DNA from 2 places in the Bradyrhizobium sp. 41S5 genome. Region 1 is predicted to be linked to the other one. Evidence: predicted binding sites of a transcription regulator. Region 1 holds the regulator's gene; the other holds the start of a gene.
The links. Region 1 encodes LexA, which represses DNA repair genes until DNA is damaged. Its sites were predicted from a motif close to TGTTCNNNNTGTGTTCNG; they were not measured.

Region 2: recA (recombinase RecA) is a predicted target of LexA. The motif match lies at 3,567-3,584, and genes of this name have one in related genera.

What each region holds. Positions count from the first base shown of each region.
Region 1 is NZ_CP083721.1:4,523,902-4,529,481, forward strand. Features, by position in the region: gene HAP47_RS21670 (HAD family hydrolase) at 800-1,438, shown strand; gene HAP47_RS21675 (molybdopterin molybdotransferase MoeA) at 1,452-2,663, shown strand; gene lexA (transcriptional repressor LexA) at 2,895-3,599, shown strand; gene HAP47_RS21685 (hypothetical protein) at 3,841-4,269, shown strand; gene HAP47_RS21690 (hypothetical protein) at 4,416-4,643, shown strand; partial or broken gene HAP47_RS21695 (ComEC/Rec2 family competence protein) at 4,640-5,580, opposite strand, start outside.
Region 2 is NZ_CP083721.1:3,270,119-3,275,698, forward strand. Features, by position in the region: gene tnpC (IS66 family transposase) at 1-946, opposite strand, end outside; gene tnpB (IS66 family insertion sequence element accessory protein TnpB) at 999-1,352, opposite strand; gene tnpA (IS66-like element accessory protein TnpA) at 1,345-1,803, opposite strand; gene HAP47_RS41570 (hypothetical protein) at 2,696-2,794, shown strand; gene recA (recombinase RecA) at 3,689-4,777, shown strand; gene HAP47_RS15410 (acyl-CoA thioesterase) at 4,886-5,323, opposite strand; gene gcvP (aminomethyl-transferring glycine dehydrogenase) at 5,441-5,580, opposite strand, start outside.

The DNA of each region.
Region 1 (5,580 bases):
CTTATTGCTCGCTCGCGCGTATCCATAACGTCAGGATTTTGCCATTCCTCCTGGGGCTAGAACCAACGCCGCCCGTCGTATTTCAATGCGGGCGGCGTTGCGCGTTTCTGGCCTGGAACGCGAAGCGAGCTAGCGCGCCCGCGCCGCTGACATTGATGAAAGTTCCCGGGCAGGAGCCGGAACGGATGCCAACCGACGTGAGTTGGACAGCACGATCTTGAAAGACGGAGCGTCATCGCCGTGAGCCGAAAAACCCTGCAGGCACGTTCAGAGCAGGCGCTCGTCGTCGTCATTCTCAGCACCGGCGCGCTCATCGCCTACCTCGGCCTGGCGCTTACCAGGATGTGAGAGGTCTGCCCGGCAAGCAGCAAGTCGCTTGACGCCCCAAATGCCCAATCACTGATTTGCCCGACGGCGCAAGCCCCCGCGTTAAAAATATTTCGCCTTATCCGAAACAGAACCCAGTTTATGCCGCCCGTCTCACCCGATCGAGGGGCGCTTCGCGATCGTCACGAACGTGGGTCGAGATGCGGTGGACGCGCAGTGTGCAACTGACGAGTGCCCATGAAGCGGCTCCGGTTGCACCTGTGGTCATACCCCGAGCTCTCTGCCTTTACGCCGCGGCCTCTCGGCTCGAGCACCAGCGCCTCTGGAATACTGGATCACCCGCATGCGCGCGGGTGATGACACCGCGTGAGAATGGACCGAGCCGGCCAACGTCAGCACCCTGGTCGCATGCCTGCCGCACAAATCGGAGACATTGCCGGCCGCCCGCAATTCTCGTACACGGTTTCACGCAATGACCTCGCAACTCTCTCCCGATTCCGTCGACGTGCTGCTGTTCGATATCGGCCGCGTCGTGCTCGACATCGACTTCGAGAAGGTGATGGCGCACTGGGCGCGGCATGCCGGCTGCGCGCCGGCCGACCTCGCTACGCGATTTGTCGTCGACGACAGCTTCAGGCATCACGAGATCGGCCGGATCGACGACGCGGCGTTCTTCGCAAACCTGCGCCGGACGCTCGGCATCAACCTCACCGATGCGCAGTTCCTCGAAGGCTGGAATGCGATCTTCACCGGGGAGATGCCGGGAATTGCCCCCCTGCTCGCGAGCGCCGCCGTGCGGATGCCGCTCTACGCCTTCTCCAACACCAATCCGGCCCATGTCGCGCATTTCTCGGTCATCCATGCCGAGCTGCTCAGCCATTTCCGCACCGTCTTCCTGTCCTCGATGATCGGCTTTCGGAAACCCGACGCCGAGGCCTACGATCATGTGGTAAAAGCCATCGGTGTGCCGGCGTCGCGGATCCTGTTCTTCGACGACCTGGCCGCCAACATCGAGGGCGCGCGGGCGCGCGGCCTTCATGCCATCCACGTGACATCGACGGATGACGTGGCGAGGGCTCTGACTGCACTTGGTATTGAACATTTGGATTGATGGAGCTCCGAGCGTGGCCCTGATGCCGGTTGCCGATGCCCTGTCCGCCGTCCTCGCCGGCGCCGAACCGCTGCCGGAGGAGATGGTCGCGCTCGATGCCGCCTACCACCGCACCCTGGCGCGCGACCTCGCCGCGCGGCGCACCCAGCCGCCGCAGCCGATGTCGGCGATGGACGGCTATGCCGTGCGGGCGGCCGACGCTGGTGATCTGACGGCCCGGCTCAAGGTGATCGGGGAAGTCGCCGCCGGCCGGCCGTTCGAGCGGATGGTCGGCGCCGGCGAAGCGGTGCGGATCTTCACCGGCGGTGTGATCCCCGATGGCGCCGACGCCGTCATCATCCAGGAAGACACCGCCGTCGACGGCGACCACATCACGATCACGGAGGCCGCAACCGCCGGACGGCACATCCGCCCGGCCGGCGTCGACTTCCGTGCGGGCGACGTGCTGCTCAATGCCGGCAGCCGCCTCTCCGATCGCGCGCTGTCGCTGGCCGCCGCCATGAACTATCCGGAGCTCGCGGTGCACCGCCGTCCGAAGGTCGCGGTGCTGGCGACCGGAGACGAGTTGGTGATGCCGGGCTCGACGCCCGGCCCCGGCCAGATCGTCTATTCCAACGGCTATGCGCTGCGGGCGCTGGCGCGCGCCGAAGGCGCCGAGACCGTCGACCTCGGGGTTGCCGCCGACACGGTAGAAGCGACCACCGCCGGCATCCGCCGGGCCCGCGAGACCGGTGCCGACATCCTGATCACGACCGGCGGCGCCTCGGTCGGCGACCACGACCTGGTCAAGCAGTCGCTGGAAGCCGAGGGCGTTCAGATGGCGTTCTGGCGGATCGCGATGCGCCCCGGCAAGCCGATGATGCATGGCCGGCTCGGCGCGATGCGGGTGATCGGCCTGCCCGGCAATCCGGTGTCCTCCTATGTCTGCGCCTTCCTGTTTCTGGTGCCGTTGATTCGGGCGCTAAGCGGCCGAAAGACTGTCCATCATGTCCGCGCCAGCGCCCTGCTCGGCCGCGATCTCGCCGCCAACGACCAGCGCGAGGACTATCTGCGCGCGCGCCTCGAGGAGCGCGAAGACGGCACGCTGATCGCAACGCCTGTCACGCAGCAGGACTCGTCGCTGCTCGGGAATCTCGCTGCGGCACGGGCACTTCTCGTGCGTCCGCCGTTTGCGCCTGCCGCCGGCAAAGGCAGCGAATGCGAGATTCTGATGCTGCCTGAGTGAGGCTCGCACGGCCCGCCGATTGTGCGCTGCCGGATGCGTTCACCGGAAATTAAGTGGTTGCGGAACACATATCGAACATATAGTGTCCGTTCATGATTTGTTTCGAGTACTGGTGTGTACAAATGGGAGGCCGCGAGGGAGCGCTTGTGATGAGCACCGTGCTCCTGAGGTCAGGCCCCGCCTGAAAAGTCTCGGAATCGAACGACGCTACCAACCGGGGGAATACTCGAGATGCTCACGCGCAAACAGTACGAACTTCTGCGTTTCATCAATGAACGTCTGAAAGAGGCCGGCGTACCGCCCTCCTTCGACGAGATGAAGGATGCGCTCGACCTGCGCTCGAAGTCCGGAATCCACCGCCTGATCACTGCACTGGAGGAGCGCGGCTTCATCCGCCGCCTGCCCAACCGCGCCCGCGCCATCGAAGTCATCAAGCTGCCTGAGCTCTCGGCCGGCGGCGGCAACGGCCGCCGCGGCTTCACCCCGAGCGTCATCGAAGGCACCCTCGGCAAGCGCACCAGCACGCCGCCGATCGCCGAGGACGACGGCAACCGTCCGGTCGCGGTCCCCGTAATGGGCCGGATCGCCGCCGGCACGCCGATCGAGGCGCTGCAGACCCGCAGCCACACCATCAGCGTGCCGCCCGACATGCTCGGCTCCGGCGAGCACTATGCGCTGGAAGTGCGCGGCGACTCGATGGTCGACGCCGGCATCCTCGACGGCGACATGGCGCTGATCCAGCGCAACGACGTCGCCAACACCGGCGACATCGTGGTGGCGCTGATCGACGAGGAGGAAGCCACCCTGAAGCGCTTCCGCCGCCGCGGCGCGTCGATCGCGCTGGAGCCGGCCAATACCGCCTATGAAGTACGCATCCTGCCGCCGAACCGGGTCCGCATCCAGGGCAAGCTGATCGGCCTCTATCGCAAATACTGATGGCGGCGGGGAACGAGCAACACATCGGATCGTTCCTTGAATGATAGCGTAACGTGCTGTTTGCCCGATGCGCTCCGACACCTCTCACGCGGCGTCGCGTGTTTGTGATTGGGGCGTTGGGCGACCAGTCGTACAATCGCCCAGAAACGAGGAGACACTCGTTCGCTATCGTCCACTCTGGTAGAGGCCCTATGCCTCAAGGAGAGGCACTGGTCGCTACCTCGATTAGAGGAGCCATCCGATGTGTGACTATAGTCTGCACGCCGTGGCGTCGCGCCCCGCCATTGTTGGAGAGACGCTGATCACCACGACTTTCCGCGGCACGTCGACCCGCGGCTTTGCTTCGGAGACCGATCCCACTGTCGCGGTCTGCATGCTGCCGGGCACCGAGCTCGCTTTCGCCGAGAACGTTCGCTACGACAGCCGCTGGATCTGGACCAAGACGATGAACTTCCGCGTCGGGGTGTTCAACGAAGTCGAGCCCGACGTTCCCGATCGCCATCATGACGCGGTCGAATTCCCCGACGGCAGCCATGTGCTGGTGACCCAGCTCGTCGAGGGACAACGTGTCAGCGTGCTGCAATTGCCGGCACTGCATCCGCCGGTCGAGCAGAAGCCGAAGGTTGTGGAGCGGCGGCCCTCCGCATTTGCGTCGCTGTTTTTGGGTTGAGCACATCGTCGCCGCGGAATGAACCCGTTCAGCGGCGGATGACCTAAGCGATTTCGAGCGACCCCGGACGCCGGGTTCCGGGGCGCGGCTGGAGAATTGCGTCGGCGCGCGCCTTGGCGCATCATCGGGCACGGAGGACGTGCGTGGTGGTCGACAAGGTCACATGGCAAAAGGCTGGACGCGTCACGGAGCCGGGCCGCTACTTGTTCCGGTTCGGCTGGCTGACGGTGACGGCTGACGACCTGAAGGTCTGGGAGCAATTTCCCGAGGCTTCCTTCACCCTCGTCAAGAAGCCTGACGCCGGCCCTGACTCCGACGAATACCATCTCGGCCTGTTCGAGTTGCCGACCGGCCCCTCGCCCGACAACGGCTAATCTTCGCCCTGCAAATCGGTCTCGGCCGGCGTCGCATCGACGGTGGGCCGCGGCGCGCTTGCGGGGGCGCGCAACGTCGTCGCAGCCTCACCGTCGCCGGGAACCGCTGGCGACCACGGCCGGTCGATCCCTCCGGGCTTGACCGCATCGATGGCGTAGCCGTCCCTGATGCGCCGCAGCACCAGCGCGCCGTGGCGCCGCAGCCGCTCGGCATCGATCACCGAGGCCGCGCAGTCCCGCGGTGCCGGCCGTGCGGTCACGATCAGTGCCGCACGGTCGCAATCGTCGGCCAGCGCCTCGGGCCGGCTCGCCAGCGCGACGAAGGCGCCGCCGGGCCCTTGCGTCACGCAGCCGCTCGGATCGCAGGAGACGCCCTCGCCGAGCGACGCGTCCGTCGCGGTCCGCGCGTCGGCATCCGCCGCCAGCCACTCCTTGACGAGGAAGGCGTCCTTCGCGCTGTGCATCAGATGCAGCCGCCCGTCGCCGCCCCGCACCGCGACGTTGCGGCCGTCGGCGGAGACCAGCACGTCCGGCTGCGGCACCCGCACCGCCCAGACCGAGGCCGCCACCAGCAGCACCGCACCCGACCAGCGCAGCGGCGTCCGCAACAACCCGAGCAGGACGAGGCCCGCGCTTGCGACGATCAGCGGCCCGATCCCGAACGCCGCCATCCGGCCGACCGCGCCCGGGAGCGCTGCGACCCATTGCGTCACCAGGATCATCCAGTCGATGCCGAACCCCATGATCGCCCAGAACACGCCGTCGAAGCCGAACGGCATGGCGAGCAGCCCGAGCAGGCCGGCCGGCATCACGACCGCCGACACCACCGGCATCGCCGCAAGGTTCGCCAGCAGCCCGTAGGGCGTCACGCGGTGGAAATGGAACGCGGCGTAGGGCGTGGTCGCGAGCCCCGCCACCAGCGAGGCCAGGATCAGCA
Region 2 (5,580 bases), 1.3 Mb from region 1:
AGCCGTCACTCATTACAATGCCACGGTAATCGCCGAGGAAGGCTTGCGGGTGGATTTGGCCGCGGCCCGGCTGATAATCCAGAAGAACGATCGGCTCGTGGCTGCCCTTGCCGCTGCGATAAGCCCACATGTACGATGTGCTGGTGGCCCGTTTGTCCTTCTCCTTGAGGACCTGAACCGTTGTCTCGTCGCCATGGATGAGAGGTTGTGATCTGAGCCGCAGCTTCAGGGCGTCGTAGATGCGATGCAGATGCTTCTCGCTCGAGCCAATCACCCAGTGGCCCAAAGCGCCGCGGCTGACAGGAACACCTGCACGTTCGAAGGCCTGCGCCAGGCGGTAGAGCGGCGTGCCATCGACATATTTGTGAACCAGCGCGAACGCCAGCGTCGAGGGCGTGGCAACGCTGCCCGGCAATGGTTGCGGCGGCATCGGCGCGGTCACGACAGGGGCGTGGATCCCGGTGCGATCGCAATGGCGGCACGCATATTTGAAGCGCACATTCTGTAAAACCTTCGCCTTCACCTCGATATGAAGTTGCTCGGTGACAGCCTCGCCCATGCGATGCATCTGGCCACGGCAGCAAGGACACGCCTTCTGATCGTCGGACAGGTCATACTCGACGCGCTCACGAGGTAGGTTCCCCGGCAGCGGCTTGCGGCCGCGCTTCTTTCCCATTGTGTTTTCGACGGGTGGCAAGCCCGTGTCCGGAAGTTCGGCGATATTGTTCGTTTCACTGCCGGCGTCCTCCTCATCGGAGGCCTGCTCGGCTTCATTGAAGAGACGATCAACATGCTTTTCGCTGCGCGGCGCAAAACGATGCAGGCGTGCCAGCGCCAGTTCTTCCTCGAGCTTGGCGACGCGGTCGGCGAGTTGATGGTTCTCCGCCTGCAGCGCAGCAATGCGTGCCAACAGCACTTCAACACTCGGATCGCCGGTTCGATTCATCGAATTCTTGAATCTGAACCGTACCGACGCGTCAACCGCTCAACTCGAGAGCTCAGCCGGCAACCTGATATTGCCGCACCGGATGGCGGACCATCGCATCGATATCGATGCCGTCAAGGATCCAGTGCAATTGCTCCGTCGTCAGCGTGACGATCGCCTCCTGGCGGCGCGGCCATCGGAACCTGTCTTCGGTCAGCCGCTTCAGGACCAGTACAAAGCCGGACCGATCGAAGAACAGAAGCTTCATCCGGTCGCAACGGCGATTGCAGAACGCAAAAACCGCCGGAGTGAATGGATCGAGCGCCATCGTCTCCTGGACCAGGACCGCAAGGCTGTTGATGCCAGCCCGGAAGTCGATCGGCTCACGGTGCAGATAGACCTGCAGGTCATCGCCCAGTCTAAACATCGCCCAGCGCTCCGATGATCGCCGTCAATGCATCCACATCGCCGCATTCCAGCGCGAGCTTCACGCCATTCGGCAGCGACACGCTCACTTTGGCCGGAGAACAAAAAGCTGGAGTCCCTTTGGGTTCCGAACCACGCACTTCATCGTAAGCCGGCAAATCAACCGTCGCCACGCTGTCTTTTCGCGACAGGTCCCGCTCGGACTTCCCCTCAAGCTGAACCGGGATGAACGCCGGGCGTGAGGACGGCGGCAGCGACCTGGTCGCGCTGTGCTTCTTGATCCACTTCCGAAGGAGGTTCGCGTTGACCCCATGTTCGAGTGCAAGCCTCGATACCGAAACCCCAGGCTCAAGGCAGGCCGCGACAAGACGCTCTTTCGATGCCGCCTCGTAGCGCCGGCGACCGTTCCGGCCGACAAGCCTGACCCGCAGTTTCTGATCATCGTCGCTCATCACAAGGTGTCCACCTATTTTGGTGGACACCTCATGCATCAGGACTCTCAAAAGCAAAAGGTGCGGAGAAATTCGCGCTTACGAACAACCCGGCGTCGTCGTCGCTTCATGACAGCTCTACCTCGTCTTACGGGTCCGAACCGTTGGGTTTGAGTTCCACGAATCCTAATATGCAAATGGCCGGTGCTCAGTTCCAAAGTGAACATTGGAGAGATCGAATCCGCAGAGTTCAGCGGACCGCTCCAACACTTGTCGGGCATGAGTTTCCTGCTTTTCAGACACGCCCAAGCCAACCATATCTCGCTCAAGCGCGGCCGGCGATTCTGTGAGTAAGTGGGAAGCCAGTTAACCCGCTCATCGGCACTCCAAGGACCTGGCTTTGGCAGCTTCTGAAGAAGCGCTTGGATAAGCGGATCATTGGGACCGCCGCCCGATCCTGCGCCAAGGAGAAAGAGGCCGCCGCCAACTGAGGCGGCCTTATCGTATGCGAGTGAGCATCACCGTGGCGAACAGCACCGCGCCAATGATCGCAATACCAAGACAGATGCGCGCTCGAACTAAATACGAACCGAGATTGGGATGATCCATCATGCCAACCTCCTCTTTGTCCCTTTCGTTGAGAGGCAAGTGGTCAGTTAACGCGAGCGTCTAATGTCAGGTTCCTGGTTCTGATAGCGAAACACCGTAGTTTATCGGAATCCTAAAGGTCTGTTGAAAACTCTAACGTAAGTCTTGCCGGGGCTAGATTTTCATCCCGAACAGATTTTCGAAACTAAACCGGCAGGGGGCCGCGCGTGGAGCGGCCCCTTTCGACTCGCCCAATTGAGGCGGCCAGAAAGGCTCAAACATGCAGCCGAAGATCAAAGAGCGTATCTGCCCAAACTGCAATGGTATGGGCGTCCAGCCGATTGCGCAGGTGGTGCAGCCGGGTCACAGGATCTATCCGGTCAAATGCACGGCCTGCGAAGGTAAGGGCAAGATCAGGGACTAAGGCGGCCCAGACAAAGCTACGCCGCCCGTTTGAAACTCTTACAGGCGGCGTAGCCTTCCAGTCCGAGAGGGTATGAACAAAATCCCGGATATTGCACTTTCGAGTGCGATGACCTTTTTACTTGCGGAGCCTGCCCTTCTGCATCGCTGCGGAGCTTCTGTCGGGGTGTCTGCTCCGGAAGTAATTCAGGACCGCCTTGATTGCCGCGTCCCTCACGTCGGCGCTCGCAAACCCGGCGACCGCAGCCAGTCGCTCAACTGTGAGGCGGTTTCGGCAAGGCGCGCCTTGCGGATAAGGCGGGAGCGCTCGACGCCGGGGGAGTGGCGCCAAGCCTCCTTCAAGAGCCGCTGTGCCTCGATGTTGAGACGCTCTTCAAGTGATTCTGTGTGCATGAGACGCGGTCGCTTGAGGACCATGGCGCGCTCCGTTCCGTTAGAGGAAGGCGGGAGCGCTAACCGGGCGTTCTCATCACCGACAGATACCGCGTGTCGCGCAGTGACGAATAAACAATAGGCCTGTAGCCATAGGGTTCCTAGTCAATTCGGAGCTCCGTTCACCCACGGAGAACTCCGGTAACACTTCTCCCCTGTGGATGGAGAACAGTTGGCGGACCATAACGATTGCTATGGGTGGAACCTTAATTGCCGACTCAGTAGTCCTACCGAGAACATCGGCCAAGCCATGGTTGCTGTTCGCTTAATTCAAAACAGGTCACTCCCAAATTCAAACTAGGCCACTAGGGGATAAAGCAGGCCAGCACCGATAGGCCAAAAAGAACATATTGCGAACATAGAACAAATGTGGTACGAGGTTCCTATCAACAACGCATTCCGCCCCGATCCCATCGCCCGTTTTTCCCGCTAGCGAATCCCCGCCATAAGGAGCACATCCCAAATGTCCGCCACTGCACTGCGTATCGTCGAAGGATCCTCCATGGACAAGTCCAAGGCCCTCTCAGCCGCGCTCTCCCAGATCGAGCGCCAGTTCGGCAAGGGCTCGGTGATGAAGCTCGGCAAGAACGACCGTTCGATGGATGTCGAGACGGTGTCCTCGGGATCGCTGGGGCTCGACATCGCGCTCGGCGTCGGCGGCCTGCCGAAGGGACGCGTGGTCGAGATCTACGGGCCGGAATCGTCGGGCAAGACCACCTTGGCGCTGCACACCGTGGCGGAAGGCCAGAAGAAGGGCGGCATCTGCGCCTTCATCGACGCCGAACACGCGCTCGACCCGGTCTATGCGCGCAAGCTCGGCGTCAACATCGACGAGCTCCTGATCTCGCAGCCCGACACTGGCGAGCAGGCGCTTGAGATTTGCGACACGCTGGTGCGCTCCGGTGCGGTCGACGTGCTGGTGGTCGATTCTGTCGCGGCGCTGGTGCCGAAGGCCGAGCTCGAGGGCGAGATGGGCGATGCGCTGCCGGGCCTGCAGGCGCGCCTGATGAGCCAGGCGCTGCGCAAGCTCACCGCCTCGATCAACAAATCCCACACCATGGTGATCTTCATCAACCAGATCCGCATGAAGATCGGCGTGATGTACGGCTCGCCGGAGACCACCACCGGCGGCAACGCGCTGAAGTTCTATGCCTCGGTCCGCCTCGACATTCGCCGCATCGGCGCGATCAAGGAGCGTGACGAGGTGGTCGGCAACACCACCCGCGTCAAGGTGGTGAAGAACAAGCTGGCACCGCCCTTCAAGCAGGTCGAGTTCGACATCATGTACGGCGAGGGCGTCTCCAAGATGGGCGAGATTCTCGACCTGGGCGTCAAGGCCGGCATCGTCGAGAAGTCGGGCGCCTGGTTCTCCTATGACAGCCAGCGCCTCGGCCAGGGCCGCGAGAATTCGAAGGCGTTCCTGAAGGCGAATCCCGACATCACCGCCAAGATCGAAGCCGCGATCCGGCAGAACTCCGGCCTGATTTCCGAGCAGATCCTCGCCGGCACGCCCGAGCGCGACGCCGAGGGCGAGGAGCCCGTGGAGGAGTAAGCCTCAAGGCTCAATCATTTCGCTGCAAGCGGGCGCTGAGGACGTTGAGTTGCCGACGTCTTCGGCGCCCGTTTGGTTTTGTGCGGTGTTGGATCAGATATCTGGCGGCTATCCCTCCGCCAGCGCCGTTTCTCGGCTCGCGATCAGCGCGCGCAGGTCTTCCGTCACGGCGACCGATTGGTGGGTCTTCTGATCTGTGGCGACCCAGATGATCTCGCCGGTCGCGCGCAGGTCGTCGGAGCCCTTGGCGAAGATCGCGAGCGTAAGCACGATCGAGGAACGGCCGATCTTCTCGACCCGCACGCAGACCTCGATGTCCTCGTCGAACCGGATCGGCGCCTTGTACTCGACCACCGATTTCACGGTGTGAAAATCGATGCCGGTCCGCGCGACCTCGCCGAGATAGTCGTAGCCGAGCGCGCGAAAATACTCGGTGATCGCGGTATCGAAGTAGGTCAGGTAGTGCGCGTTGAACACCACGGCCTGCGCGTCAACTTCGGAATAGCGGACGCGAAACGGGAAATGAAACCAGAATTCCTCGCGCATGTTTCCTCCTGCGGCGGTATTGCTCGCCGTCGTTCGCCCGCAGTCTCGTCGGACCTTATGATTGCCGGACCGCAGGATGGGTTTCGCTGCGCTCTACCCATCCTGCAACATGGCCCGTTATTCCGCCGCCTGCGCGTAATCCTCGATCGGCGGGCACGAGCACACCAGATTGCGATCGCCGTAGACATTGTCGACGCGGCCGACCGGGCTCCAGTATTTGTCGGACCGCGACACGCCGGCCGGGAAGCAACCCTCGG